Regions from separate parts of the Arthrobacter sp. HS15c genome, predicted to be linked through region 3. Evidence: predicted binding sites of a transcription regulator. Region 3 holds the regulator's gene; each other region holds the start of a gene.
The links. Region 3 encodes HrcA, which represses chaperone genes, less so after heat shock. Its sites were predicted from a motif close to TTNGCACTCGNNNNNNNCGAGTGCNAA; they were not measured.

Region 1 (10,194 bases), on a different contig from region 3:
GAACCACGACGGCGGCAGGCAGCAGCCGTTTGAACAGGTGCAGCCAGTGCCGGATAAGGTTCAGGGGTTTGCCCGCTTCGACCTTCCTGATGAAGGAAAGTGTCAGCAGGAATGCTGAGATCAGCAGGAAGATGTCCACGCCGCCGGAGACCCGCCCCAGCCACACGTGGTACGTCACCACCATCAGTACTGCGAGCGCCCGGAGCCCCTGTACCTCGGGCCGGAAAGTCGCCTTGCGTCCTTTGGGGGCCGCTTCGCTCGCACGGCCGGGAGCGGCCGTGGTTCTCGCAGTCGACACAAAAGACCTCTCGCAGCGGGCAACCAAAGCATCCATGCTACCGAGCCGTATTTTCGATGACCAATCAGGGCGGGCCGGTCAAGGGTCCCCAAGCACCGGGAAACTATGCTGTCCCCAGGCCAGGAAAGGGATCTGACGTGATTGTCCAGATGCGTATTTGTGTTCCCGGAGAGCTCTCCGCCGTCGTGCAGGAATGCTGTACCGGGCAGACCGGATGCGCCGGGCTGGCAGTTTCTGCCGAAGCGTCCGTCCTGCCTCCCGGCGACGTCATCGAGGTCCAGATCGCCCGCGAGGCGGTCGAAGAGCTGCTGGAGAAACTGCACGTCCTGAAGGTGCACGAGACTGGGTCAATTTCCCTCTCCACGCCCGAACTGGTCCTGTCCCGGCGCGCGGACGAAGCGGAAAACGCAGCGCCGGGCGACGGGTCGGACGCCCTGATCTGGGACGAGGTGACGCGGCAGACCGGTGAGGACTCCCGGCTGACCTGGAGCTACCTCGCCTTCCTCGTGCTGGCAACGCAGCTGGCCGCCATCGGCATCGTGACCAACTCGACGATCGCGATCGTCGGTGCCATGGCGGTGGGGCCGGAGTTCGGCCCGCTGGCCGCCCTCGCCGTCGCCCTGGCAAGGGGACACTGGCGGCTGGGGCGCCGCGCCGCCGTCGCACTGGCCGTTGGTTTTCCGGTGGCCATGCTGCTGGCGGCGCTGAGCGCGTGGCTGTCCGTGCCGTTGGGGCTCTTTCCAGCAAATGTCCTGGACTCCGGCTCCGCGGTGGAGTTCATTTACCATCCGGGACCGTACTCGCTGATCGTTGCTGTGCTGGCGGGGGCGGCCGGAATGCTGTCGGTGATCAGCCGGCGTTCGGCCGCGCTCATCGGTGTTTTCATCTCGGTGACCACGGTGCCGGCGGCAGGATTCGTCGCAGTGGCGCTGGTCCTCGGTGAATACCAGAAAGCTGCAGGTTCGGCGCTGCAGCTTTTGGTCAACCTGGTGGGGATCGTGGCCGCTGCCGTGGCCGTGCTTGTCTTCTACCGGCTGGTGTCCAGCCGGTTGCCCGAGGACATGGCGCGCCGGCTTAGGTGGAAGATGCGGCGGACTCGCGGCTGACGGAAACCGGGATTCTTCCGGCCAGGTAGCGGGCGTCACGGCTGGCGCCCGGAAGCGTTGCCGATGCTGCCGCGAACATGAACTCCTGCCCCAGGAAGAACAGCCCGGGCGAGTCAAGCGCAACACCGCGTTCCTGCCGGGGCAGCCCGCCGTCGTCAAGAAGGGCCGGATCGATCCAGCTGAAATCATCCTTGAATCCCGTGCACCAGATGACGTTGGCGACTTCAAGCCGTGTTCCGTCCGCCAGGACGGGCATTCCGTTGTCCACTCCGGCGACCCGCGGCACGAGGCGGACGCCTGCGTTGGCGAGGTCTTTGGACTTTGTCCGGATGAGCGGAGCGGCGTGGGCTTTGAAGGCCGGAGCCGCTTTGCGTCCGATCGGCGTGTTGAGCGTGAGGACGTGCAGGCCCAGGAACCGCACTACCGGCAGGAAGTATCGCGCCGCGGTCCGGCCGTGCTTCACCGGAATCTCGCCGCCGGGCTTGCCAGCCACGGTGGTGGGATGTGTACGGGATACTTCGATGCCGATCTCCGCCCCCGAGTTCCCCAGCCCCACCACCAGGACCGGACCTTCCTGCAACTGCCGGGGGTTCCGGTACTCGCTGGAGTGGAGCTGCACGATGGACGGCGCCAGTTCGGCGGCGAAGCCAGGCACTTTGGGTTCCTGGCTGCATCCTGTGGCGACGACGGCGTTGCGCGCCTCCCAGCGCCGGCCGTTGGCGGCGGCGATGTAGCGGTCACCTTCCCGCCAGAGCCGTTCGATGCGGACGCCGTTGAGCACTGGCAGGTCGAACCGGGCGGCGTAGCCTTCAAGGTATCCGGCGACTTCATCCTTGGTGGGGAAGGTCAGCGGATCCGCCGGGAACGGCGCGCCCGGCAGTCCGTCGTACTTGGCGGGAGTGAACACCCGGAGCGAATCCCAGCGCTGGCGCCAGGCGTCGCCCGGCCGGACGTTGGCATCCAGGATCAGGAACTTCCGTTGTTGTTCGTTCAGGTAATAACCCATGGCCAGGCCGGCCTGGCCGCCGCCGATGATCATCGTGTCCAGCATGCCGGTCAGATCGTTGTCGTTCATCACTGCGCTCCTTTTTGACTGAGGTTGATTCTTACGGCTGAACCCTCTGTGCGATCTGTCGTCCGTCCGGCCGCTGTGCCGCCGTCGGCTTCGCGTCCCGTCTCCCTGTAGCGCCACCACCAGGCCAGCATCAGGGCGGATGCCAGGACGTAGGCCAGGTGGAGGGCCCAGATGGGGCCGGCGGGCAGGTTGAAGACGTAGATGGAGTGAACGGCATTGGCCACATTGCTCAGGACCAGGTTCCCCAGGCTGTACGAGGCGAGGTCCCGCGTGCGGGCCGCTTTCACCAGCATCGGCAGCATTCCCAACGCAAACAGCACCGTCGAAAGGGTGCCGGCAAGGACTGGAAGGTTCATGCTTTGAGGCTACGGTCGGGGCCAACCCGACCGCGTCGGGCAAAACATGCAACTCTGCCCGGGGGCGTTGTGGGTATTTTTGCGCAGGTGGCCCTAGCTGGCCAGCCCGTGCTCGAACGCATACCTCGTGGCGGCCGTGCGGGACGAAACACCCAGCTTCAGGAAGATGTTGCTGAGGTGCCGGGCAACCGTCTTTTCGCTCAGATACAGTTCGGCGGCTATCGCCCGGTTGCCCTCACCGGACGCCACAAGCCGAAGAACTTCCGTTTCCCTCGGGGACAGCGGGCCTTTGGCACCGGCGTCGGTGCCTTCCCGCATGAGCGAGGCGGCCCAGGCGGCGGCCGGCCCGGCGCCCAGCTCCAGGAGGTCGGCATGTGCTGCTTCGAAGTCCATCAGCGCCGACGGCTCATCGCCGAGCGCCCGGCACGCACGCCCGATAAATACCCGGCATCGGGCCGCCTCGTAGGGCACACCGAGTTCAAGCCACAGGTTCCAGGCCTGGCGCAGGGCTTGTGATGCACCCGCCGGGTCGCCCGCAGCGAGGCGGACAGCGCCGTCGGCCTGCGCGGCAACCGCCCGGACCATGGGCATGGGGCATTCGCGGGCAAAGGCCTCCAGCTCGTCCGCGCCCCGCCGTGCCGCCTCCAGGTCGGAGGCTGCCAGTTCGATCTCCACCAGTGCCGGCAACAGATTCCGGCGGGTGGCGACGTCGGCCACGCCGGCTGCCCTGCGGACCATCACCTGTGCCTGCTGCACGTCCCCCCGAGCCAACAGGAGGAGCGCAAGGCCAGGCTGGGGCTCATAGCCGCTTCGGGCCGCCTCACGGTAGGAAGCATCGGCGGCCTCCAGTTGGCCGGTGAGCCGCTGCACTTCGCCCTGCTGGTAGTAGCCCCCGTACATTGCCTGCGGGTCACCCCGGGTGGAACGCCCCTGGGCCGCGGCCGCAGCCTCCATCGCTTCGGCCCAGGCCCCGTGCAGCCGGAAGATTTCGGCGCGGTGTGACTGGCACTGGCCGCTGAATGCAACCATGTCGGGGCGGGCGTTGCACCAGCGGTCAAGTGCGGCAGTCCATTGCAGGGCCCGCTCCAGGTCGAAGGCCAGGTGGCAGTTGCCAATCACTGCGCAGTAGATAATTCCTGACGGGATCGCCGACAGCTCCCCCGCCGTCACGGCCACCATGACCTCGTCGAACATCCGGAGGCCCTCGTCGGGGTGTCCAAGCATCAGGGTCGCCTGGCCGGTCCCGAGGAGGGCCAGTGCGGACAGGTCTTTGTCCTGGAACCGTTGGCCGAATTCCGCAACCTGCGTGAAGACCTGCAGGGCGCCTGCCGGATCACCGCCGTAGAGCTTGCCCAGGCCCATCGGAACGAGCAAGAGGCCTTGTACGGCGTCCGGTTCGGCCAGTTCATCCACGAGCCTCTGGCCACGGGCAAACCAGCCCCCGGCCCGTGCCGCCTCCCCCACGTTCATCAGCTGCATCCCCATCCAGCCCGCACACCGGGCGGCGCCGACGACGTCGCCGACAACGAGGTATTCCTCGTGCGCCCGGGTGAGGGTATCCAGGCCAGCTGCCGTGTTGCCGGTCAGGATTTCCGCGATGGCGAGCCGGTCAAGGTCGGGTGCCGGCAGTCCGCCGCGCCGGTCGGCATCACGTAAGTTCTCGAAGGCATCGGTCCAGCGGTTCTCGCGGAATGCTGTCCTGCCTTGGTCGATGCCCGTCTCAGCAGACATCCGGCCTCCTTTCGGATACCTGCCCGCCCAGCCGGTTGGCTTTGCCGCACGATGGGCGCGGCGCTAGTTAAGCGCCACGGTACGCCCGCCGGGGAACCCGCACAACCTAGGGACGCAGCAGCGCGCGCAGCGTCTGAATGGTGTCTGCCTCAGCCGCTGCCTTGTCGTCGCGGTAGCGCTTGACGCGTGCGAACCGGAGGGCAATTCCGCCCGGGTATCGCGAGGAATTCTGTACGCCGTCGATGGCGATCTCGACCACGGTGACGGGTTCCACCCAGACGGTGCCCGCCGTCCGCCGCGTTTCGAGCTCCTGGAACTTTCCGGTCTGCCAGCGCAGCAGCGCGTCGGTGAGGCCCTTGAATGTCTTGCCCACCATCACGTAGCCGCCGGGTTCGCCGAACTCGCCGGTCGGGTCGAGTGCTCCGAGGTGCAGGTTCGACAGCAGCCCCGTGCGCCGTCCTGAGCCCCACTCGCAGGCCAGCACTACCAGGTCGTAGGTGAGAACCGGCTTCACCTTGATCCAGTTGGAACCACGCCGGCCGGCCGCGTAGGCCGATCCGACCGCCTTCACCACGACGCCCTCGTGGCCCGCGGCGAGCGCATCGCGCGACACCCGCTCGGCAACAGCCGCGTCCGCCGTGATCTCCCCCGGGATCCGGTGTTCCGGGGCGATGCGTTCGAGCACACCAATGCGCGTAGACAGCGGCTCGTCGAGCAGGTCGCGCCCGTCGATGTGCAGCACGTCGAAGAACCACGGATGCAGCACTGTAGCGCGCACCGCATCCGCGCCGAACCGCGACATCGTCTCCTGGAACGGCCGCGGTCCGCCGTCCTCGTCCAGGGCCAGGGTCTCGCCGTCGAGGATCACATCGCGGACCGGCAGTCCGAGAACCACCTCCGCCACCTCGGGCAGCCGGTGGGTCACGTCGGCCAGCGTGCGGGTGTAGATGCGCACCTCGTCGCCGAGGCGATGCACCTGGATGCGGGCGCCGTCGAGCTTGTACTCCACGGATGCCTCCCCCGTGGCCTCCAGCGCCGCGCTGGCGCTGGACGCGGTTGCGGCGAGCATGGGCTGCACGGGACGGCCGACGACGAGGCCGACGGCGTCAAGCTGGGCGGCCGTGCCTGTGATCGCGAGCAGGGCGGTCCCGCCGAGATCACCGGAGAGCATCGCCGCGCGGCGTACGGCCTCGACGGGCCGGCCGGCGGCGCGGGCAACGGCATCCGTCAGCACGCCCTCAAGCGCACCGGTACGCAGCTCACCGAGCAGCACGCCGGAAATGAATGCCTGCTCGCGTTCGGTGGCTGCCGCCGTGAGCGTCCGGAGTGTGGCGGCGCGCTCCGCCGCCGATCCGGTACCTGCGGTGACGAGCAGCCGGTCCAACGCAGCGTCGACGTCGGCGACAGTAAGGCCCGGCTCGGCGGCCGGCTCCCCCATGGCCGCTCCCACGCCTCGCCAGCCAACCCCTACCCGGCCCTGCCGCGGCCGGGCGATGAGCAGGCCGACGGCCGCAGGGATGTCCGCGGGCTCAAGCCGTCGCAGCAGGTCGGCCAGAGCTTCGACCTTCGCCAGCCGGGAGCGGGTGGCCGCGACGGCATCAGTGGTTCTCACGAGCTCGTCGAGCAGCATGGCACCAGTCTGCCACGCCGGCCGATGCTTGCCGCTGGCCGCTGGGTATGGACAGTGCCGGTACCCCGTTCCAGACTGGACGCATGGGCATCATCGTCGCGAACCTGTTCATCACCCTCGACGGCGTCTACCAGGCACCCGGCGGCCGCGAAGAAGATACTGAAGGCGACTTCGCTTTCGGTGGCTGGCAGGCGCCCGTGTCCGATGACGAAGCCGGCGCGGCCATCGGCGCCGAGGTCGAACGCATCGATGCCCTGCTTCTCGGCCGGAAGACCTACGACATCTTCGCCGCGTACTGGCCGCACCAGTCAGACGACATCGGCGGCACGCTCAACCGGGTGCCCAAGTTCGTTGTCTCCAAGACCCTGACGGCTCCGGGCTGGGCCGGAACCACAGTGCTGCCGGATGCCGCGGCCGCAGGCCGGCTTCGCGAGGAGTACGGCGAGGTGCATATGTTCGGCAGCGGCGTCCTCATCCGTTCGCTGCTGGCGGCAAACGTCATCGACCGCCTTCACTTCTGGCTCTATCCGGTCACCCTTGGGCAGGGCAAGCGCCTCTTCGACGCCGGGACTGTCCCCGCTTCCTTCCGCCTCGCCGAGCCGGCACGCACTTTCCCGAAGGGGGCGGTGTCGCTGGTCTACGAGCGCGCAGGCGACGTCGAGACGCAGGAGATGGGCGCGTAGTGCCGCAACCGGCCCAACGATACAAAAAACACAAAAAACCGGCCCAGCGGATGCTGGACCGGTTTTTTATGTGGCAGTTGCCGTTAGTGGCTGTGGCCTGCGTGCTCGTCTTCGTCAGCCGGCTTCTCCACCACGAGGGTTTCGGTGGTGAGGACCAGCGCGGCGATGGACGCTGCGTTGCGCAGGGCTGCACGGGTGACCTTGACGGGGTCGATGACACCGGCGCCGATCAGGTCCTCGTACACGCCGGACTTGGCGTTGAAACCGTTGTTGGTTTCGAGCTCTGCAACCTTGGCCGTGACAACGTAACCGTCGAACCCGGCGTTCTGGGCGATCCAGCGCAGCGGCTGGACCAGGGCGCGGCGGACGATGCCCACAGCGGCTGCGGCGTCACCTTCGAGGGCCTTGACGGCAGGGTCCTCGTCGAGTGCCTTGAGGGCGTGGATCAGCGCGGAACCGCCGCCGGCCACGATGCCTTCTTCGAGGGCGGCGCGGGTGGAGGACACAGCATCTTCGATGCGGTGCTTCTTTTCCTTCAGCTCGACCTCGGTGGCTGCGCCAACCTTGATCACGCCGATGCCGCCGGCCAGCTTGGCCAGGCGTTCCTGCAGCTTTTCCTTGTCCCAGTCGGAGTCGGTGCGGGTCAGCTCGGCGCGCAGCTGGGAAACCCGGGCTGCGACGTCTTCTGCGGAACCGGCGCCGTCAACGATGGTGGTGTTGTCCTTGGTGACCGTGATGCGGCGGGCGGTACCCAGCACCTCAAGGCCAACGGTGTCCAGGCTCAGGCCCAGTTCCGGGGAGACAACCTGCGCACCGGTAAGGGTGGCGATGTCCTGCAGCATGGCCTTGCGGCGGTCGCCGAAGCCCGGAGCCTTGACGGCAACCACGTTCAGGGTCCCGCGGATGCGGTTGACGATCAGCGTGGACAGTGCCTCGCCGTCGACGTCTTCGGCAATGATGAACAGCGGCTTGGAGCTCTGCAGCGCCTTCTCCAGCAGCGGCAGGAAGTCCTGGACCGAGGAGATCTTGCCCTGGTTGATCAGGATGAGGGCGTCTTCGAGGACGGCTTCCTGGCGTTCTGCGTCGGTGACGAAGTACGGGGACAGGTAGCCCTTGTCGAACTGCATGCCTTCGGTGAGGACCAGTTCGGTCTGCGTGGTGGAGGACTCCTCGATGGTGATCACACCATCCTTGCCGACCTTGCCGAATGCCTCGGCGAGGAGCTCGCCGATTTCGTCGCTCTGGGCGGAGATGGCTGCAACGCTGGCAACCTGGGTGCCCTCAACGGGACGGGCGTTCTCGAGCAGGCGGGCTGCGACGGCTTCGACGGAAACCTCGATGCCGCGCTTGATCTGGCCGGGGGCAGCGCCGGCAGCAACGTTGCGCAGGCCTTCCTTGACCAGTGCCTGTGCCAGGACGGTGGCGGTGGTGGTGCCGTCGCCGGCAACATCGTTGGTCTTCGTGGCGACTTCCTTGGCCAGCTGCGCGCCAAGGTTCTCGTACGGGTCGTCCAGTTCGATTTCACGGGCGATGGTGACACCGTCGTTGGTGATTGTGGGAGCGCCCCACTTCTTGTCGAGGACGACGTTGCGGCCGCGGGGGCCGAGCGTCACCTTGACAGTATTGGCGAGCTTATCGATGCCGGCTTCAAGCGACCGGCGGGCAGCGTCGTTAAACGCAAGCTGCTTTGCCATGGTTGTGTCCTTTCAAGACAGAAACCCCGCGCTGCCGGCCAGCAAAAGCATGACCAGCGGCACGGGGATCCAAAGAGTTACTTTACGACGATCGCCAGAACGTCGCGGGCGGACAGCACGAGGTACTCGGTGCCGCCGGTCTTGACTTCGGTTCCGCCGTACTTGGAGTAGATAACAACGTCGCCAACGGCAACGTCGATGGGAACGCGGTTGCCGTTGTCGTCAAAGCGGCCGGGGCCTACTGCAACAACTTCGCCTTCCTGCGGCTTCTCCTGTGCGGAGTCCGGGATGACCAGGCCGGAAGCCGTGGTCTGCTCGGCTTCGAGCGGGCGGACAACAATACGATCCTCAAGAGGCTTAATAGAGACCGACACTCGGACCTCTCCTTTTCGTCAGCAAATTCATGGACTGGAGAGCTGCCGCACCGTGGCTGGCAAACCGTCGTCGCGGTGCCGGCAGCAGCCTGGCTGGCAGCTCTTCATGTGTTAGCACCCTCCTAGGGAGAGTGCTAATGATGACTCTATGTAAGTGGTTAGCACTCGGTCAAGGCGAGTGCCAGAATTTTGCCCCCAGTGAACAGTCAAGGACCGTCTCAGCGCCCGGCGAGGTCATCGAAATCGACGTCCTCGTCACCTTCGTTGCCCTCGTCTTCGCCGTTGCCCCGCTGGAGATACAGGACGACGGCGCCGGCTGCAGCGGCCAGCAGCGAAACCACCAGCAGGATAATGCCGCCCAGCCGGGCCCCGGCGTAGAGGTCCCTGATGTCCCGTGCCTCGTCGGTGGCGTCCTGGATGTTCTTGCCGCCCACGGAGTAGACCGTGGCGTTGAAGGTGTCCAGGAAGAAGATGATCACCAGCAGGGTGGTGCAGACCACCGCCACGGCAGCGCCTGCGATCAGTGCGGGACGGGCGAACTTCACCAGGCCTGGGTGGTTCGGATGTGGCTGTTCGGACGGCTGTAGGCCTGCGCTGTCTTCCATGCCTTCAACCCTATCGGCATCTCCCCGTGGCGCTCCTCCACTACGCTTGAACCCATGGCTCAAGCACCGCAGGACCAGATCGCACCACTGCTCACGAGCGAAGGATGGGACCTGCTGGCGTCCCTTGGCCCGTACCGTGAGGACACCTCTTTCGAGCTGAATTCCTCGCTCCGCAAGGCCGGCCACTCCCCCGCACTGGTGTCCGCGGTCCTCACCCAGTCCAGGCTCCGCACCAAGGCTGAGCTGAAGTTCGGGGAATTCGCGCGGAGCATGCTGTTCACGCAGGCCGGGCTGGAACAGGCCACCCGGCTGCAGGTTGCCGCCCGGCACGCCGAACGGTTCGCGCAGGCCGGGATCGGCCACGTCGCCGACCTCGGATGCGGGCTGGCCGCCGACTCGTTGGCCCTCGCCTCGATGGACATCACCGTCACGGCCGTGGAAATGGATGAGACCACTGCAGCCTGCGCCACGGTGAACCTTATCCCGTTCCCCAACGCCACCGTCGTGCACTCGGACGCGACGTCAGTCCCGCTGGACGGGATCGACGGCGTCTGGCTGGATCCGGCACGCCGGGTCACCTCCACGTCGGGAACCAAGCGGATCTGGGACCCGGAGGCCTTCTCCCCGCCGCTGTCCTTTGTG
Region 2 (10,194 bases), on a different contig from region 3:
TTGACGTCAATGTCGAAGCGCGGCAGAATCGGAATCCTAACCGAGAAAGCGCTTTCTCGATTGAGCTGTCCCACCGGCACCGAGGCCGTCACGGGAACACAGACTGGGTGGACCTCCACCCTTTTGAGGAAGGCACATCAATGAAGATTCGGGCCAACAGCCGCAGGAAGTTCCAGTTCGGCGCGGTCGCCGTCGCTGTTTCACTGCTTGCCACAGGCTGCGGTGCATCCGGGGGTTCCAGCGAGAATGACCAGGTCACCCTCCGGTTCGCCTGGTGGGGCAACGAGTACCTCAACGCGCAGACGGAAAAAGTCATCGACGCGTTCGAGGCCGAACATCCCAACATCAAGATCGAATCCGAGCCGGGCGAATGGGCCAGCTACTGGGACAAGCTCGCCACCAAAACGGCGGCCAATGATGCGCCTGACGTCATCCAGATGGACCAGAAGTACATCGCCGAGTACGGCGGCCGCGGGGCGCTGCTGGACCTGTCCAAGCAAAGCGGGATCGACACCTCCAAACTGGACAAGGAATCCCTGGCGTCCGGGCAATACGACAAAGCACAGTACGGCCTGAGCACCGGCAAGAACGCGTACGTCATCATGGCCAACACGAAGGTCTTCGAGGCAGCCAACGTGCCTGTCCCTGACGACACCACGTGGACCTGGGACGACTTTATGGACACGGCAGCGAAGCTCAGCGCGGCGGGCGACGGGAAGAGCTACGGTGCCGCCTATGGCAGCAACGAGGCAGACCTCATCATCTGGCTGCGGCAGCACGGCGAGAACCTGTATTCCCAGGACGGGAAACTGGATTTCGACGCCTCTACCGCAGCGTCGTTCTGGGAGCGCCTCAAGGAGCAGCGTGATTCCAAGGCCAGCCCTCCGGCCACGGTAGCAACGGAGGACTCCGGCGCCGGCCTGGAGGAGAGCCTGTTCGGCACCAACCGGGTAGGCATGGCCTGGTGGTGGACCAACCAGCTGGGTTCGCTGGAAACCACCACGGGGAGCGGCATCAAGATGCTCCGCGCCCCCAGTGTCGACGGGAAGTCTGCTGACAACGGCATGTATTACAAGCCCACAATGTTCTGGTCCGCGTCCTCACGGTCCAAGCACCCGGAAGCTGCCGCAACGTTCATCAACTACCTGGCCAACAGCCCGGCGGCAGGCGCCATCCTCATGACCGACCGCGGAGTGCCCAGCAACTCCGAGATCGTGGAGAAGATCACGCCCGCCCTCAAGCCCGCGGACACCACCGTGGTGGCCTTCCTGAAGGACATCGAACCGGATGTTGCCGACGCGCCTCCCGTCCCGCCGGTGGGTGCAGGCAGCGTCCAGAACGTCATCAAGCGCTTCACCGACGAAGTCCTCTACGACCGGATGTCTCCCCAGGCAGCCGCCGAGGCCTTCAAGAAGGAAGTCGAAGGAATGCTGGCAACGGCCCGCAAGTAGCGGAGCCCGGAAGCCTGCACACGCCCGGCAACAAAGCACGGGTCACCGGCAAAAAAATAATGCGGCCCCCTCCAGTGGAGGGGGCCGCATTATGGTTTGCGCGGACCGTAGTCCGGGCGGTGGGGACTAGAAGCCGCCCATGCCGCCCATGTCGTCGCCGCCACCCATGGCCGGAGCGTTCTTCTCCGGCTTGTCGGCCACTACGGCCTCGGTGGTGAGGAACAGACCGGCGATGGAGGCCGCGTTCTGCAGTGCAGAGCGGGTCACCTTGACGGGGTCGTTGATGCCGGCGGCCAGCAGGTCGACGTATTCGCCGGTTGCTGCGTTCAGGCCGTGGCCTGCGGGCAGGCCGCGGACCTTGTCGACGACAACGCCCGGCTCGAGGCCGGCGTTGAAGGCGATCTGCTTCAGCGGGGCGTCGATGGCAACGCGGACAATGTTCGCGCCCGTTGCTTCGTCACCGGTCAGGTTCAGGTTAGCGAACGCCTTGGCGCCGGCCTGGATCAGTGCAACGCCACCACCGGCGACGATGCCTTCTTCAACGGCAGCCTTCGCGTTGCGGACGGCGTCCTCAATGCGGTGCTTGCGTTCCTTGAGCTCAACCTCGGTTGCGGCTCCGGCCTTGATGACTGCAACGCCGCCGGCCAGCTTGGCCAGGCGTTCCTGCAGCTTCTCGCGGTCGTAGTCAGAATCGGAGTTCTCGATCTCGGCACGGATCTGGGAAACGCGGCCAGCGATCTGGTCGGCGTCGCCGGCACCTTCAACAATGGTGGTTTCGTCCTTGGTGACAACAACCTTGCGGGCGCGTCCCAGGAGCTCCAGGCCGGCGGTCTCAAGCTTGAGGCCAACTTCCTCTGCAATGACCTGGCCGCCGGTCAGAACGGCGATGTCGGCCAGCTGTGCCTTGCGGCGGTCGCCGAAGCCCGGAGCCTTGACGGCGACGGACTTGAAGGTGCCACGGATCTTGTTGACGATCAGGGTGGCCAGGGCCTCGCCCTCGATGTCCTCGGCAATGATCAGCAGCGGCTTGTTGGACTGCATGACCTTTTCCAGGACAGCAACCAGTTCCTTGACGTTGGAGATCTTGGAGTTGACGATCAGGATGTACGGGTCCTCGAGGACCGTTTCCTGGCGATCGGCGTCGGTGACGAAGTACGCGGAGATGTAGCCCTTGTCGAAGCGCATGCCTTCGGTGAGTTCCAGCTCCAGGCCGAAGGTGTTGGACTCCTCGACGGTGATAACACCTTCCTTGCCAACCTTGTCCAGGGCCTCGGCAATGAGGGCGCCGATTTCGTCGTCGCCGGCAGAGATGGACGCCGTGGCGGCGATCTCTTCCTTGGTTTCGATTTCCTTGGCCGAAGCAAGCAGCTCCACCGTGACGGCTTCTACAGCCTTCTCGATGCCGCGCTTGAGGGACAGCGGGTCAGCGCCGGCCGCGACGTTGCGCAGGCCTTCCTTGACCAGTGCCTGGGCCAGGACGGTGGCCGTGGTGGTGCCGTCGCCTGCGACGTCATCGGTCTTCTTGGCAACTTCCTTGACCAGCTCGGCGCCGATCTTCTCGTAAGGATCGTCCAGCTCGATCTCCTTGGCGATGGAAACACCATCGTTGGTGATCGTGGGGGCGCCCCACTTCTTTTCGAGGACGACGTTGCGTCCACGCGGGCCGAGGGTGACCTTAACGGCGTCGGCGAGGATGTTCAGGCCCCGCTCAAGGCCGCGGCGTGCCTCTTCATCAAATGCAATGATCTTGGCCATAACGGCAGTAGTCCTTTCGGGACAGACGTTAAGAATGAACCCACTGCAGTGCCCGCGACGGACGATCCTTCGCCGGCGGCCTCTGTACGCCGCAGGATCCGGATCTCACTCCAGTAAGGTATTTCTTTCGCTCCTCGACCGGCGCCTGGGCTCCGGGACCGGCCTGGGCCGGGCGTCGCTTTAGCAGTCGGTGCGTAAGAGTGCTAAGTCAATAATTAGCACTCCATAGGTGAGAGTGCAAGCGAATAGTCCCGGAAACCAGTGTCTGCGGGCCCTCGTTTCGCTCCCGGCGATCAGCCAGCGGCGCGCCCTGCCGATTCCCGCCCGCTGAGCTTGGCCTTGTTGTCGGCTCCGTAGGTGAACACCATGAAGTTTGCGGAGGTGATGTCCCCGCTGGCGTCGAATCCGATCGGACCGGATTGCCCGTCGTAGTTGGCACTGGCCCCGGTCTTGAGCGCCGACACGCAGTCCTTGTAGGACGAGCAGGGGGCAGTCTGCTTCGTTTCCGTCCCCGGAGCCGTGCCGCCGGAGACGGCAATCAGGTTTGCGGCGATGGACCGGCCCGAGTCGTCGTCTGCGGCCGCGGCTGCCAGGACAGCCAGCGTCACGGCGTCGTAGGCCTCGGCAGCGTACGAGAGGTCCTTCAGCGACGGGTCGACGGTAAGGAGACGGGCCTGGAAATCCACGGAGGGGAACACGCCCGGCACCACTGCCCGGGCGCCGTCGAGCGCCTTGGATCCCAGTCCCGGACCATACTGGCCGAACGCGCCGTCGCTGAGGATGATCTTGCTCCCGGACAGTCCCGCATTGGTAAGCTCCGCGATGGCCCCCTGCGCGTCGTCCCGCGCGATGAGCACCACCGCATCAGGCGCCGCCTTCCGGGCCGCAGCGGCGGCCTGCCGCGCCTCGCCGGGCTTGAACGCTGGCGTGCTGGAGGTTTCCAGGCCGGCCCCCTTGGCTGCGCTGGCCACCGCGGCGGAGACATCCTTGCCGTAGGTGCTGTCCTGGTGCACGATCGCCAGGGTCTTTGCGCCGCCGTCCTTGGCGAGTTTGACGAGCACCGAGGCCTGGGCGACGTCGGCCGCCGCGGTGCGGAAGTAGTAGCCGCCGCTTTTGTACTTGCTCAGCCCGGCAGCCGAGTTGGCCGGTGAGATGAGCGGAATCCGTGCGGCGGAGAGAACGTCGATGACGGCGGCAGCGTGGCTGGAATCGGTGGGTCCGATCACGACGTCGGCCTTGGCTGCGGCCAGCTCCCTGGCCTGCGCGTCGGAGTCGCCTGCCGGCTGGGGCAGCAGTTCAACCGGCTTTCCCTTGAGGCCGCCGGTGCTGTTGATTTCCTGCACGGCAAGTTTGGCCGCGGCAAGCTGTGAGGCGTTGAGGAAGTCCTGCGCTCCGGTGCTGTCCAGGATCAGCCCGACGCGCAGTGTTCCGTCACCCGAGGCTTCCACCGAATCCAGCCGGGCATTTCCCGCCGCGGCGCCGCACCCGGCCAGCGCAAGCAGGAGGGCCGACGTTGCGGGTATGCGGACAAGCGAAGAACGGAAACTCGAGGACTTCACTCGGCCGGCCGGACGCTTTCTGCCTGCGGGCCCTTCTCGCCTTCGCCGATTTCCAGCTCCACGCGCTGGCCCTCATCGAGTGCGCGGTAGCCCTCACCCTGGATCGCGGACCAGTGGACAAAGACGTCGTCACCGGAGCCGTCCACGGTAATAAAGCCGTAGCCCTTTTCAGCGTTGAACCATTTCACGGTTCCCAGTGCCATGATGCCCACTCTTTCAGTAGCGTCCGTAAGGCCCACGCCACTGTGTGCCGCTTATTACGAACCGAAGCCTGAAATAACTCTAGCCAATGGCCGCCGGACCGGCCGAGGGGCAGGGCCGGGCGGGCCGTCAATAGTTATTCAGGTGTAACCCGGATGCCTACTTGAAGCCTGGCCCCAGCACCACAACCAGCGGCACCTGGAACTCGGCACTGTTGACCAGCGTGGGAATATTCAGGAGTTTGGAGAGTGCCTCGGCGTTGGCCTGCTGGGCAGCACCGGCATAGAAGATCACGGAGGTCTGCTGCGGCGTGCCGCCCCAGTTGCCTACCTGCCCCAGGGTCCAGCCGTCCGCCTGGACTATTGAGCTGACCCTGCCCGCAAGGCCGGCTGTACCTGCCCCGTTGTAGACCGCGAGGCCCTGGGACTTGTTCACGACGGCGGTGGGGACAGTAGCGGATGGCGTTGCACTCGGCTCAGGTTCGGTGCTGGCGGAAGCCTCGGAGCTCGCGGACGGTTCGGCGCTGGCGGACGGGTCCGCGCTTGCCTCCTGCGCAGCCGGCGTCTCCAGGCTCGTGGCGGCCTGGCTGCCTGCCTGGGTGAAGCCCAGCTGCGGGAGGAACAGGAAGGAGACGACGCCGATGGCCAGGGCTACGATGCCAACGGCAAGCAGCGGCCACAGGCGCGGCCTCGACGGCGCAGAAGCTGCCCGGTGGACGCCCTGGCGGGAGGCGGTCTCCGGAACCTTGTCGAATTCATCCCGAGCGTATCTGGTCATGGTGGCGAGACATCCTTGTTGATTGCTGCTGATGGCTCAGCACGTGCGTGGTTACGCGTCCGAACCCAGGCGGCGTGCAGTACGTGCCCGCTGTCGCGACGTACGTAGTCTACGCAATCTCTTGACGAGCATCGGATCGTGGGCAAGCGCATCCTCGGTGTCGATCAGCGCGTTGAGAAGCTGGTAGTAGTGCGTGGCGGAGAGGTCGAACAGTTCCCTGATGGCCTGTTCCTTGGCTCCGGCGTACTTCCACCATTGCCGCTCCAGGGCGAGCATCTGCTGCTCCCGCTCGCCCAGCGGCGAGTCACGGAGCGAAAAGTCAGCCAGCAGCAAGCCACGCTCTTCAGGCTCCGGCAGGTGTTCCCGAGCAGGTTCCGCCACGGCACACTCCTTCGCTGGATTTCGCTTGGATAAGGGTAAAAGTCCCACCCCCATGCTACGGACGAATAACAGCCTTGTCATTTACGCCGCGTTACGTCCTCTGCGGATCGGGGGCATGCTGAGACAATGGGTGCGTGTTTGATTCAGAGCCCCTCTTCGAGCTGGAGCCGGAAGCGGCGGAGTCTGTCGGGTTTGCCGAGATGGCTATGCTGCCGCTCCGCGACCTGATGGCCGGCGACTGGGCTGCCGCCCTGGCGGGGGTGGAAGAAGACCTGCGCGCCGTCCTGCGTTTCCTGGCCGCCGACGTCGCGGCCGGGCACCAGGTGCTGCCGTCGCCGTCGAACGTCCTCCGCGCCTTCCGGCAGCCGCTGGCGGAGGTCAAAGTACTGATCGTCGGGCAGGACCCGTATCCAACGCCAGGGCACGCCGTCGGCCTGTCCTTCGCCGTTGCCCCCGGTACCCGCCCCATTCCGCGCAGCCTGGCCAACATCTACAAGGAGCTCGAAGCCGACTTGGGGTTTCCCGCACGCGTCCATGGCGACCTGACGGCCTGGACGGAGCAGGGTGTGCTGCTCCTCAACCGCGTGATGAGCGTCCGGGCCGGCGCCGCGGGCTCCCACCGCGGGAAGGGCTGGGAGGAAATCACGACGGCGGCAGTCACCGCGGTGGCCTGCCGGCAGCGCGCTGACGGCAGCAGGCCGCCGCTGGTGGCGGTGTTGTGGGGCAAGGACGCGGAATCGGTCCGGCCCCTTTTGTCCGGCGCCGCGGTAGTCTCCAGCGCGCACCCCAGCCCGCTGTCGGCGTCGCGCGGTTTTTTCGGTTCCCGGCCTTTCAGCCAGGCCAACGCACTGCTGGAGATGCAGGGAAGCCCGGGCGTAACCTGGGAACTCCCGCCGGTCCCTTAGCTTAGGCTTGCCTTATGAGCACAGTTCCCGCCGCCACCAGCGCCACCAAAAAGACCCGTCCGCAGATCAACCTCACCGTGATCCGCCGCGAAGAGTTGTCGCCGCACATGGTCAGGATCGTTGCCGGCGGCGACGGCTTCGCCGATTACGTCAACAACGATTTTGTTGACCGCTACGTAAAGATCGCCTTTCCCCAGCCGGGCGTCAGCTACGAGCAGCCGCTGGACCTGTGGAAGATCCGGGAAACCATGCCCCGCGAGCAGTGGCCCTTCACACGCACCTACACGGTCCGCTGGGTGGACTCGGTGGCACAGGAACTGGCCATCGATTTTGTGATCCACGGAGACAAGGGGCTGGCCGGCCCGTGGGCGGCTTCCGCCCGGCCCGGCGATCCGTTGACTTTCACTGGACCCGGCGGCGCCTACAACCCGGCGTCGGACGCCGACTGGTACCTCTTTGCCGGTGACGAAGCTGCGCTTCCCGCCATCGCTGCTTCTTTGGAGTCACTGCCCGCGTCTGCGAAGGGAGTTGCGTTCCTCGAGGTGGACAGCGACGCCGACATCCAGCCCGTCACGGCCCCGGCCGGCGTGGAGGTCACCTGGCTCCGGCGCAACGGCGCTCCCGCCGGCACCGGCGACCTGCTGGTGTCGGCCGTCGCCAACGCCAACTGGCCCGCGGCCGGGAAAGTCGATGTTTTTGCCCACGGCGAGCGCGGCTACATGAAGGGCCTGCGCGACGTGTTTTTTGTCCAGCGGGGCCTCGAGCGCAAGCAGGTGTCACTGTCCGGTTACTGGGCCGCGGGCCGGGTCGAGGACGATTTCCAGGCCGAAAAGAAACTGCCCATCGGGCAGATCTAGCGGCGCCGGGCGCGCCTGCGCTCGTTGCTCGCCAGGCTGCGGGTCAGCGGCCTGGCCAGGGTGTCGCCCAGCACGATGCCGCCGGCCGCCCCCAGGACGATGGCGCCTGCGTTGAGCATGCCGCCCGCGCCGAGGAGGATCTCGGACTCCTCGATGGTCAGCACATACATGGAGCGGAAAATGGTCAGGCCCGGCAGCAGGATCAGGGCAGCCGGCACAGCGACCACCAGCTGCGGGGCTCCCATCTTCAGGGCCACCACCCGCGCCAGCAGGCCGATCACCACTGCGGACAATGCGGGCGAGAACCTGTCGCCGATGCCCAGGGCACCGCCGGCCAGCAGCACCAGGTAGCCGGCAACGCCCACGGCCGCAGTGGGCAGGAGTAGTTTCCATGCCGTCTGCTCGGTCACGCCGATGGCCATCACCGCCAGGGCAGTCAGGATCACCAGCACCCACAGGTCGTACGCGGGGGCGAACGTTTCCGTGACGTCGATCTCCTGCATTCCCGTCATGGACCCCACCACAAACGCAACGGCGATGCCGGCCACGAGTGCGCCGAAGGTCAGGACGGTGGACAGGAACCTTCCGGCGGCCGTCACCGGGAAGCCGTTGATCGCATCCTGCACGGACGAGACCAGGCGCCCGGTGGGCAGGAGCAGCAGGATGCCTCCCACCACCACAATGGCCGGCGCCGTGGTGAGGTTGAACTGCCAGAGCAGGAGTGCCATGAACGTCACCACAAACGAACACGTTGCCGTGGTGAAGAAGTCCGGCACCCGCCAGCGGCCCAGCCGGCGTGCCAGGAGGCTCACGCCGATGTTGACCACAAAAGCGATGGCTGACGACACCGGACCGCCGCCAAGGACGCCAACGAAAGCCGCTGCAAAGACGCCGAAGGCCACCGTCACCATCCAACGCGGGAAGGGCTTGGGGCTGGTGATGGCCTCGTCGAGGCGGCGGATGGCCTCGTCACGGCCCACTCCCCCGGCCACAATGTCCGTGACCAGCTGGTGGACCTTGGCCAGTCCGGCGTAGTTGTTGGTCCAGGACCGCACCACCCGCAGCAGGGCTATGGGCGTCTGGTCCTTGGGCGCGTAGTTGATTCCCACCGACTGGTTGGTGATGTCCACTTCGATGTTCTTGAGCCCCAGGGCTGCCGTCACGGCGATGATGCTGGTCTCCACTTCGAGGGCACCGGCGCCGTACCGGAACATGGTCTCGGCCAGGTGCAGGGCAAAGTCGAGGGTTTTGCGCGCGGAGGTGTCCACGCCGCCCACCTGGATCATCGGGTTGGCGTAGGGGCTGCCGGCGAGCCGGTCAACAATGCTCAGCGGCGCCGTCGGCGGATTCTCCCCCTGGACCAGGCGGCGGAGCATTCTTTTGGCCGCGACGTTCTGGCGGATCTGGGAGGGTGAGAGCGGCTCAGTCTTGGGCAGGCCGTCAGTTGGCGGCCTCTTCCCGGGTTCCTCGGGTCGATCTGTCACGCTGGTCCTCCTCCCGGGGATCGTGGTTAAGCGGTGTTTTCGGCCGGAGTCCGGTCTGCGGCAGGTGCGGCGTCCCCTGCCGGAGCCAGTCGTTTCAGCGGCAGCCTGCCCAGCAGGGTCCGGGCCGCCGACACCGCGGCGCGGGCCACGCGGTTGGCCTGGAACAGTACCGGCCGTACGGGCATCACGAAGTCTCCCAGCAGCTGGACCACTTCCCCGCCGAAGCCTTTCTTGAACGCGTAACCGCCGTGGCCTTCCTCGTCCTGTCCCTCGATGCCGAAGGTGCCATAGAAGTTGTAGCGCGTGTAGCCCTTTTCCAGCGCGTGCAGCATCATGCCCCAGTACAGGGACGTGGCGCCGTTGAAGTAGATGTAGTCCTGCTTGGTGCCGCCAATAACGCACACTAGCTCGTCGCCGAAGCAGACAAAGTGGATGGCAGCCACGGTGGCCACCCCCACGGAATCCGGGAACCGCTCAATGTCCTTGAGGCTGCGCTCGTAGCTGTCAACGAGGTCCTGCACCACCTTGAGGCGGTTGGCCTTCTTTTTGCTGCCGGTCTCCTCTACTTCGCGGCGGAGTTCGGCGGCCGCCGCCGACTCGGATTCAAGCCGTTCGGTGATGGATTTGCGGTACGCGGGGATGTCGATCTTGGCCATCATGAGCTTCGTGAACTCGGACGAGGTGGTCCGCAGCAGCTGCTCGTAGTATTCGCGTTCGCGGTAGATGAAGCCCTTTTCATCACCCGCCGTGCTCAGGGCGTCGTAGAACTCGTCCAGGGTTTCCAGGGTGGCCTGCTCGAGGAAGACGCCGTTCTTTTCGGCCTT
Region 3 (9,339 bases):
GCCAGGTACGTCTTGCCGGTGCCTGCGGGGCCGATGCCGAAAATCACCGTGTTGGCGTCGATCGCGTCCACGTAGTTTTTCTGGTTCAGCGTTTTGGGCCGGATGGTCCTGCCGCGGCTGGAAAGGATGTCGTGGGTCAGGACATCAACCGGGTTCTGCAGGGACTGGCTGCGCAGCAGCGCCACGAGTTGCTGCAGAACGGCGGGGCTGATCACCGTGCCTCGGGCGACCAGGCCGCGGACCTCCTGCAGCAGCCGCATGATCCTGGGCACATCGGCGGCAGGTCCGCTGATGGACAGTTCATTGCCGCGCACATGGAAGTTGACGGCCGGGAACTGCTCTTCGATGAAACGGAGGGCCTCATCATGGCTGCCGAGCGACTGGACCATCTGATCGGAGTTATCAAAAACGACCACCTCCGTCCGGATGCCGGGAAGGGTGTGGGGAAATTCTCCTGCGGTGCGCTCAGTATTCAGCCGGCGCTTTCCGTTCGCTGATTCAGTCATGGTGCTGGCCCGCAGGCCTGTGGTCCCCTCCAGTTCAAATTCGGTATTCCGTGGACCGCCGGGGCGTGCTGCCACGCCCGCCGGAGGTCTCCGGGTTCATACCATCTTACGCCAGCGCGGGGCCAGAGGCGGCTGAGTGGAGGGCTTCGCAGCGGCTGTGCGCGGCCTTCCGGCGGTATCGGAACGGTCCCCAGGGGCGGGAAGTTGCCGTCATTAGGTATCAACTTCATATCGGCCTCATATCGTTCCCGTTGCAGTTGCACCGGTCGGCGGAGTTCGGACCTCAGGGCCAGTTTCCCTGTGCGATGCTGGAAATCAAGGCCGTCCGGGGACCGGCTCCATCATCACAGCCAGGAAGGACAGTGCCATCACAGTGCCGGGACCAGTAACGCCCCTTGCCTTGGGACCTGCCCTGGGGCGCATCCGCTCCGCCGCCCTGCTGGGCCTCCTGCCCGCTGTCCTTGTCCTCACCGGCTGCATCGCGGATCCCGGGCCGGAGCCCACGCTGGCGCAGAATTCGAGCCAGGCCGCGGAAAATACGTCGCCAGGGGTGCCGTCCACCAGCGCGCCGCTGGAAACCACGCAGTCATCCAACAAGGCACCCGTCTATTGGATCGGCCGCAGCAACAACAACGTATTCCTCTACCGCGAGTTCAGGGATGTGCCCGAACAGGAAAACCCGGTGACCAGGGCACTGCGGGCCATGATGTCGGACAAGCCCCTCGACCCGGATTTCTTCACGCCGTGGCAGAACCCCAAGAAGCTGGCCACGTCCATCTCCGGCAAGAACGTCATCACCGTTGACGTCTCCGAGGACGCCTTCAACAGCAACCTCGACGCCGACATGGCCGGCCGCGCCATCCAGCAGCTGGTGTACACGGCCACGGCGGCCGGCGCGAGTTCAGGCCTCATCGATTCCGGCCAGCAGATCCAGGTGATGGTTCTCGTGGACGGGCACACCGACTACCTTGCGTTCAACCACGTGCGCCTTGGCAAGCTGATGTCCCGGAGTCCCGGCATGGTGGCTCCGGTATGGATCATCGATCCGCAGGAAGACGTGGAAGTCGCCGATGGCAGCGTTAAGATCACCGGGCGGAACACGCTCCCCGGCGGCAAGCTGCGCTGGCGCATCCTGCGTGAGGAAGGGAACGGCGAGAAGACGCCTTTCCTGACCGGTGAGACCACCGCCGCGGCGGAGGCCGCCCAATCCGGCGTGTTTACCCTCGCCTTGACGCTCACCCCGGGCGACTACGAGCTTCGCGTCGCACAGGCGGACCCCTCAGGCAGCGATCAGGAGCTGAACGTTGATACGCGCAGCTTCAGCGTGCGCTAGCAACCACACTCTCAGCCTGCAGGGGCGGCCCAGCGGCCCAGCACGTCGCTGGCAAGGACCACCGCGGCGGGACCGGCGGTGGAGGATCTGAGCACATGGTGCCCAAGGAGTGCCGTCACCGCGCCGGCACTGCACAGCCTGGTCACTTCACGCGGACTGATCCCGCCCTCCGGCCCCACAATGAGCAGAATTTCGCGGGGCCCGCTGCCGTCCGCCGTCGCGTGCCAGGACTCCAGAACAGACCGGAACGGCCGGACGGCGTCCTCGTGCAGGATGATGGCGAGGTCGGCCGCGCCGGCTGCTGCAGCAAGTCCAGGGGTTTCGACGGCGGCGCGCACCTCCGGGATCCAGGCGCGTCTGGCCTGCTTGGCGGCAGCCGTGGCCACCGACTGCCACTTGGCGTGTGCCTTCGCTGCCCGCTCGCCTTTCCACCGTACGATGGACCGCTCGGACTGCCACGGGATGACGGCGTCGATGCCCAGCTCGGTGGCGGTTTCCACGGCGAGCTCATCGCGGTCGCCCTTGGCCAGCGCCTGCACCAGGACCAGCCGGATGTCCGGTTTTTCTTCCGCCGTCAGCGCGGAGCACTCAACTGTCAGTTCGGACGGTGATGCCGCCACCACCGTACCGGTCAGCCGTTTGCCGGCACCGTCCGCGATGTCCACGGACTCGCCGGGGGCAAGCCGTTTGACCGCCACGGCGTGCCGGGCCTCGGGCCCCTGCAGGACAAATTGGGCGCCGGGGACCATGTGGTCCAGCGTCCCCGCGGCGCTGAAGAAAACCGGATTGCTCACCGCTACAGGTTACCGAGCCGGTCCCGCAGCTTGGCGAAGACACCGCCGCTGGCGGCAAGTTTGCCCTCCGTGAACTGTTCGCCGCGCAGCTTCGCCAGCTGCCGCAGCAGGTCTTCCTGGGCGGAATCCAGCTTGGCCGGCGTCTCCACCTGGAGGTGCACCTTGAGGTCGCCGCGGCCGTAGCCGCGGAGGTGGGTCACGCCCAGGCCACGCAAAGTGATGATCTCCCCTGACTGGGTTCCCGATTTGACGTCGATTTCCTGCAGCCCGTCGAAGGTCTCCAGGGACACTTCCGTGCCCAGGGCGGCTGCGGTCATGGGAATGTTCAGCGTGGCGTGCAGGTCGTCGCCGTCACGCACATAGGTGGCGTCGTTGTTAACCCGGATCTCAACGTAGAGATCACCCGCCGGGCCGCCTGCCGGGCCTGCCTCGCCCTGGCCGGACAGCTGGATCCGGGTTCCGGTGGCAACGCCGGCGGGCACCTTGATGGTCATCGACCGGCGGCTGCGGATCCGGCCCTGCCCGCTGCATTCGTTGCAGGGGTCCTTGATCACGGTGCCGAAGCCTTCGCAGCTTCCGCACGGGGCGGCCGTCATGACCTGGCCCAGGATGGACCGTACCGCGCGCTGGACCTGTCCGCTGCCGCCACAGATGTCGCAGCGTTCCGGGTGGCTTCCTTCCCGGCAGCAGGAGCCGTTGCAGGTGGGGCAGACGACGGCGGTGTCCACCTCGAGTTTCTTGTTGACCCCGAAGACGGCATCGCGGAGTTCGATCCTGACGCTGATGAGGGCATCCTGCCCGCGCCGGACACGCGACGCCGGCCCGGCGGATCCTCCGGCGCCGAAAAAGGTGTCAAAGATGTCCTGGAAGGCGAAGCCCTGCCCGGCGTAACCGCCGCCGCCGAAGCCGTTGTCGGTGCCGTTTTCGTTGCCGGTGGTGTCATAGACCCTGCGCTTCTGCGGGTCGGAGAGCACCTCGTAGGCGTGGGTTACGGCCTTGAAGCGGTCCGAAGCGTCCTCACCGGGGTTGACGTCCGGGTGAAGCGTGCGGGCCAGCTTGCGGTAGGCCTTCTTGATCTCTTCCCCGGTGGCTTCCGGTGAGACTCCAAGGACGTCGTAGTGGCTGCTCAAAGTTCGTATCTCTTCCTGTTTGTCCTGCTGCAGTCGGACTGCTTGCACTGCTTTTCTTGCCTGGGGCCCGGCCAGGTGCGGTCAGGGGCCCAGAATCCTTGACAGATAGCGGGCCACGGCCCTGACTGCCGCCATGGTGGTGGGGTAATCCATCCGGGTGGGGCCCAGTACCCCGATTTTGGCCGTGCTGTCCGGGCCGTACGCCGTGGCGACCACCGATGCTTCAGCGAGCCCGTCGTAGGGGTTTTCCCGGCCGATGCTGACTGTCACGCCGCGGGGATCCTGCGCCATCTCGCTCAGCAGCCGCAGCATGACCACCTGTTCCTCGAGTGCTTCAAGCACCGGGCCGATGCTGAGCGGGAAGTCAACGTTGGACCTGGCAAGGTTGGCGGTGCCGGCCATGACCATGCGGTCTTCGCGGCTGTTGTGGGCGAGGATCTCCAGGCCGTGGGCCAGGGCCTGCGCCGCCGGCCGCTGCCCCGGGCCAATCCCCGAAACCACCACGGGCAGCGACTGGGTGAGGTGGCTGAGCGGGGTTCCGGCGAGCGAGCCGAGGAACCTGCCCCGGATGCCGGCGAGGGCTTCATCGCCCAGGTCCTGGCCGACGTCGACCACCTTTTGCTCCACCTTGCCGGTGTTGGCGATGAGGACTACAAGGACCTGGCGGGGGGCCAGGAGCACAAATTCGATGTGGCGGATCGTGGCGCGGCTCAGGTGCGGGTACTGGACCACTGCCACCTGGTTGGTCAGCTGTGACAGCAGCCGGACGGTCCGCTCCAGGACGTCGTCGAGATCGTCCGAGCCCTCGAGGAGCGTCTGGATGGCGCGGCGTTCAGCCTGCGACAAGGGTTTTACTGCGGAGATTTGGTCCACAAACAGCCGGTAGCCCTTGTCCGTGGGGATGCGACCGGCGCTGGTATGCGGCGCTGTAATCAGGCCGTCGTCCTCCAGGGCCGCCATGTCGTTGCGGATGGTGGCGCTGGACACGCCCAGATGGTGGCGTTCAACCAACGCCTTGGACCCCACCGGTTCGCGGGAGTGCACGTAGTCCTCCACGATGGCACGCAGTACTTCAAGTTTGCGCGGCTCGCTCACACTCCACCTCCATCCAGGGTCACGGGCGCCGGGTTTCCCCCGCCGGGCGCACCGGCCGCGGCGCGGGCGCGGCTTAGCACTCGACATGCCTAAGTGCTAACAGTCTAATATGACTCACCCCGTTGTTAGCATTGGTACCGCTCCGGGCGAAATTCCGGGCCAGGACCTAGGCAAGGCGGAACACATCCATGCAATACCAGAACTGGGGCCCCCAGGAGATCGCCGCCCCCGTCAGGAACCAGCTCCCGGAAGTGCCGGTGGAGCGGGGCATGGTCCTGGAAGATGTCCAGTCAGGCTGGGTGGGCGCCGTGACGAGGGTCGAAAAATCCGGCGGCATGCATGTCGTGGCGCTGGAGGACCGGCGGGGCAAATCGCGGTCCTTCCGGCTTGGCTACGGCTTCCTCCTCGAGGGGCAGCCCATCCGGCTCATGCCGCCGGCACCCCGGCAAGCCACCGCGCCGGCCGGACGGACGGCCTCCGGTTCGGTCCGTGTCGCCGGCCAGCGGGCACAGGTGGCGAAGGCCAGCCGGATCTGGGTGGAGGGCAAGCACGACGCCGAACTGGTGGAAAAGGTCTGGGGAGACGACCTCCGGGTGGAAGGCATCGTCGTCGAGCCTTTGCACGGCATTGATGATCTGGCCGCCGCCGTGGCTGACTTCTCCCCGGGTCCCGGCCGCAGGCTGGGCGTGCTCGTTGACCACCTGGTGCCGGACTCCAAGGAGTCCCGGATCGCGGACGCCGTGATGGCCTCGCCGGGGGCAGCAGGCAATGTCCTCATCGTTGGCCATCCCTATGTCGATGTGTGGCAGGCCATCCGGCCTGCAGTGCTGGGAATTGAAAGCTGGCCCGTCGTCCCCCGGGGCCAGGACTGGAAGACAGGCATCCTGGCGGCGTTCGGCTGGCCCCATTCCACCAAGGAAGACATCGGCCTGGGCTGGCAAAAACTGCTGGGCGCGGTCCGCAGCTACGCCGACCTGGAAGCATCGCTGCTGGGCAGGGTGGAAGAAGTCATCGACTTCCTGACCGTTCCCTAGCAGTATTCTTGGTACTGCAGGTGCCTCTGCACTTGGCCCGGCACCCTGTAAGTTTGAATGTTCTACATCAACGCACCATTGCATTTTCGAAGGAAGACACCGTGGCAGAAAACGCACGCGAACACAGGGACAACCAGGGCGGCCAGGGCCGCTCCGAGTACCATGGCGTTCCGGCAAACGCGCTGCCCCTGACGGCCAGTGAAGACCGGCAGTGGGCTACGCTGGCGCACTTCGGCGGCATTCTCGGGTGCGTTCCGTCGCTGCTGATCTACCTCATCTTCCGGGACCGCGGGCCGTTTACCGCCCAGGAATCGAAGGAAGCGCTGAACTTCAGCCTGCCTCCCACCATCGCGGCCGTGGTGGCCAACCTGCTGGTGTTCATCCCCGTGATCGGCAACATCTTCGCCGTCATTGCCACGCTGATCTGGATTGCGCTGACGTGCTATTCCGTTGCAGCGGGCATCCACGTAAACCGCGGCCAGCCGCACCGCTACCAGTACAACCTGCGCTGGATCAAGTAATCCCCGCACGCGCCAAGCGGCGTCCCGAGGCCGCGGACGCGGGGCTAGTCCGGCAGGATCCTGCGCACCACCGCGTCGGCGAGCAGCCGGCCCTTCAGCGTCAGCACCAGCTGGCCCCTGAATGCCTGCGCTGGCTCCACCAGCGCGTCCGCGATGAGCCCGGCCACTTCTTTCCGGCCGGACTCCCCCAGCGAACTGATGCCGACACCGGTGACGAGCCGCGCCTCGAGCATGATCCGTTCCATGTCCCGTGTGCCGTCGTCGAGGGTTTCCCGCCCGGCGGCCGGTGAGAGCCCCTGCGCCAGCCTGCCGGCATAGGCCGTGGGATGCTTGACGTTCCACCAGCGCACACCGCCCACGTGTGAGTGGGCTCCGGGGCCGATGCCCCACCAGTCGTCGCCGCGCCAGTAGGCCAGGTTGTGGCGGCAGGCCTGGTCGGGCGTCCGAGCCCAGTTGCTGACTTCATACCAGCCGAGCCCGGCTTTGCCGATCAGCTGGTCGGCGAGCTCGTACTTGTCGGCGTGGTCGTCGTCGTCAATTCCCGGGACTTCACCCCGGCGGATCTGCGCGGCGAGCTTGGTGCCGTCCTCCACGATCAGCGCGTAGGCACTGATATGGTCCGGCTCGTAGGACAGTGCAGTCTCGAGGGAGTACCGCCAGTCGTCCAGTGATTCCCCCGGGGTCCCGTAGATCAGGTCCAGGCTCACGGCGAGGCCGGCGTCACGCGCCCATTGCACCACCTGCGGCACGCGGCTGGGAGTGTGCGTCCGGTCCAGGACTTTGAGCACATGGGGAACGGCGGACTGCATGCCGAAGGATACCCTGGTGAAGCCGGCGTTCTTCAGGACGGCAAGGGACTCCGGAGTGACCGAGTCAGGGTTGGCCTCGGTGGTGACCTCGGCGCCGGGTTCCAGCCCCCAGCGGCCGACGGCGGCAGCCAGGATCCGCGCGAGGTCTTCCGCGGGGAGCAGCGTGGGCGTTCCACCGCCGAAGAACACCGTGCTCATGGGCCGGTCCGGGATCCCGGAGGCCCGCAGGACCGTCGCTGCGAAGTCCACCTCGGACACGGCAGTGCTGGCGTAGGCGTCCTGCGACGCGCCGCCTCCAAGCTCGGTGGCCGTATACGTGTTGAAATCACAGTAGCCGCACCGGACTGCACAGAACGGAATGTGCACATACAGTCCAAAGGCGCGGTCCGCCGCACCGTCGGCTGCCTGCGGGGGCAGCAGGCCGTCCGACGGCGCCGGGTCGCCGAGGGGAAGAACGCTAGGCACGGGTGCGGCCTCCGGTGCCTCGGGCCACAGTCATCACTACTTCTTGGCCTTGTCCTTGGACTCGTCGGTGGTCAGCGCGGCGATGAAGGCTTCCTGCGGAACCTCGACGCGGCCCACCATCTTCATGCGCTTCTTGCCTTCCTTTTGCTTCTCCAGCAGTTTGCGCTTTCGCGAAATGTCACCGCCGTAGCACTTGGCAAGCACGTCCTTGCGGATGGCGCGGATGCTTTCCCGGGCGATGATCCTGGAGCCGATGGCAGCCTGGATGGGGACCTCGAACTGCTGGCGGGGAATCAGCTCGCGCAGCTTGGTAGTCATCATCACGCCGTAGGCGTACGCCTTGTCGCGGTGCGTGATGGCCGAGAACGCATCCACCTGCTCGCCCTGGAGCATGATGTCCACCTTCACGAGGTCGGCCACCTGCTCGCCGTCCGCTTTCCAGTCCAGCGAGCCGTAGCCGCGGGTCTTGGACTTGAGGATGTCGAAGAAGTCGAACACGATCTCAGCCAGCGGTAGACGGTACCGGATTTCGACCCTGTCCTCGGACAGGTAGTCCATGCCGCCCATCACACCGCGGCGGCTCTGGCACAGCTCCATGATGGCGCCCACGAATTCGTTCGGCGCCAGGATGGTGGCGGACACCATCGGCTCGCGGACTTCGGCGATCTTGCCGGAGGGGTATTCGCTGGGGTTGGTCACGTGGACCACCTTCTTGTCCTCCAGCGTTACCTCGTACTCCACGTTGGGGGCGGTGGAGATCAGGTCCAGGTTGTATTCGCGCTCAAGCCGCTCCCGGGTGATTTCCAGGTGCAGCAGGCCCAGGAAGCCCACACGGAAGCCAAAGCCCAGCGCGGCGGACGTTTCGGGTTCGTAGACCAGCGCGGCGTCGTTGAGCATCAGCTTCTCCAGCGCATCGCGGAGCACCGGATAGTCCGTGCCGTCCAGCGGGTACAGGCCGGAGAAGACCATGGGCTTGGCATCCGCGTAGCCGGGAAGGGAGTCGGAGGCGGGCTTGGCAAGGTTGGTGACGGTGTCGCCGACCTTGGACAGCCGGACGTCCTTCACGCCGGTGATGAGGTAGCCCACTTCGCCGACGCCGAGGCCCTTGGACGGGGTGGGTTCCGGGGAGCTCACGCCGATCTCGAGGAGTTCGTGGGTGGCCCTGGTGGACATCATCTGGATGCGTTCGCGGGGGTGCAGCATGCCGTCAACCACGCGGACGTAGGTGACCACGCCGCGGTACGTGTCGTAGACGGAGTCGAAAATCATGGCACGGGCCGGGGCGTCCGCGTTGCCCGTCGGGGCCGGCAGGTCACGCACGATTTTGTCCAGGAGCGCCTCGACGCCCATGCCCGTCTTGCCGGAGACGCGGAGTACCTCGTCGGGGTCGCCGCCGATCAGGCTGGCCAGTTCGGCCGCGTATTTCTCCGGCTGGGCGGCCGGGAGGTCGATCTTGTTCAGGACCGGAATGATGGTGAGGTTGTTTTCCATCGCCAGGTAGAGGTTGGCGAGGGTCTGGGCCTCGATGCCCTGCGCCGCATCAACCAGCAGCACTGCGCCTTCGCAAGCCGCAAGCGAGCGGGATACCTCGTAGGTGAAGTCCACGTGGCCGGGGGTGTCGATCATGTTCAGCGCGTAGCTGGTGCCGTCCA

Region 1: groES (co-chaperone GroES) is a predicted target of HrcA. The motif match lies at 9,106-9,132, and genes of this name have one in related genera.
Region 2: groL (chaperonin GroEL) is a predicted target of HrcA. The motif match lies at 3,387-3,413, and genes of this name have one in related genera.

What each region holds. Positions count from the first base shown of each region.
Region 1 is NZ_JBFOHM010000001.1:451,046-461,239, forward strand. It holds gene ABV518_RS02040 (acyltransferase family protein) at 1-298, opposite strand, end outside; gene ABV518_RS02045 (DUF389 domain-containing protein) at 436-1,404, shown strand; gene ABV518_RS02050 (flavin-containing monooxygenase) at 1,373-2,479, opposite strand; gene ABV518_RS02055 (hypothetical protein) at 2,479-2,835, opposite strand; gene ABV518_RS02060 (response regulator transcription factor) at 2,929-4,566, opposite strand; gene ABV518_RS02065 (ATP-dependent DNA ligase) at 4,673-6,196, opposite strand; gene ABV518_RS02070 (dihydrofolate reductase family protein) at 6,280-6,879, shown strand; gene groL (chaperonin GroEL) at 6,963-8,573, opposite strand; gene groES (co-chaperone GroES) at 8,651-8,947, opposite strand; gene ABV518_RS02085 (hypothetical protein) at 9,166-9,552, opposite strand; gene ABV518_RS02090 (SAM-dependent methyltransferase) at 9,607-10,194, shown strand, end outside.
Region 2 is NZ_JBFOHM010000011.1:33,996-44,189, reverse strand. It holds gene ABV518_RS18150 (ABC transporter substrate-binding protein) at 141-1,451, shown strand; gene groL (chaperonin GroEL) at 1,578-3,206, opposite strand; gene ABV518_RS18140 (ABC transporter substrate-binding protein) at 3,500-4,765, opposite strand; gene ABV518_RS18135 (cold-shock protein) at 4,762-4,968, opposite strand; gene ABV518_RS18130 (LytR C-terminal domain-containing protein) at 5,126-5,743, opposite strand; gene ABV518_RS18125 (DUF3263 domain-containing protein) at 5,795-6,124, opposite strand; gene ABV518_RS18120 (uracil-DNA glycosylase) at 6,259-7,029, shown strand; gene ABV518_RS18115 (siderophore-interacting protein) at 7,044-7,886, shown strand; gene ABV518_RS18110 (threonine/serine exporter ThrE family protein) at 7,883-9,370, opposite strand; gene ABV518_RS18105 (peptidoglycan bridge formation glycyltransferase FemA/FemB family protein) at 9,397-10,194, opposite strand, start outside.
Region 3 is NZ_JBFOHM010000013.1:26,829-36,167, forward strand. It holds gene ABV518_RS20065 (PhoH family protein) at 1-506, opposite strand, end outside; gene ABV518_RS20070 (GerMN domain-containing protein) at 919-1,839, shown strand; gene ABV518_RS20075 (16S rRNA (uracil(1498)-N(3))-methyltransferase) at 1,851-2,633, opposite strand; gene dnaJ (molecular chaperone DnaJ) at 2,636-3,763, opposite strand; gene hrcA (heat-inducible transcriptional repressor HrcA) at 3,845-4,858, opposite strand; gene ABV518_RS20090 (DUF3097 domain-containing protein) at 5,047-5,892, shown strand; gene ABV518_RS20095 (DUF4870 domain-containing protein) at 5,994-6,413, shown strand; gene hemW (radical SAM family heme chaperone HemW) at 6,458-7,687, opposite strand; gene lepA (translation elongation factor 4) at 7,724-9,339, opposite strand, start outside.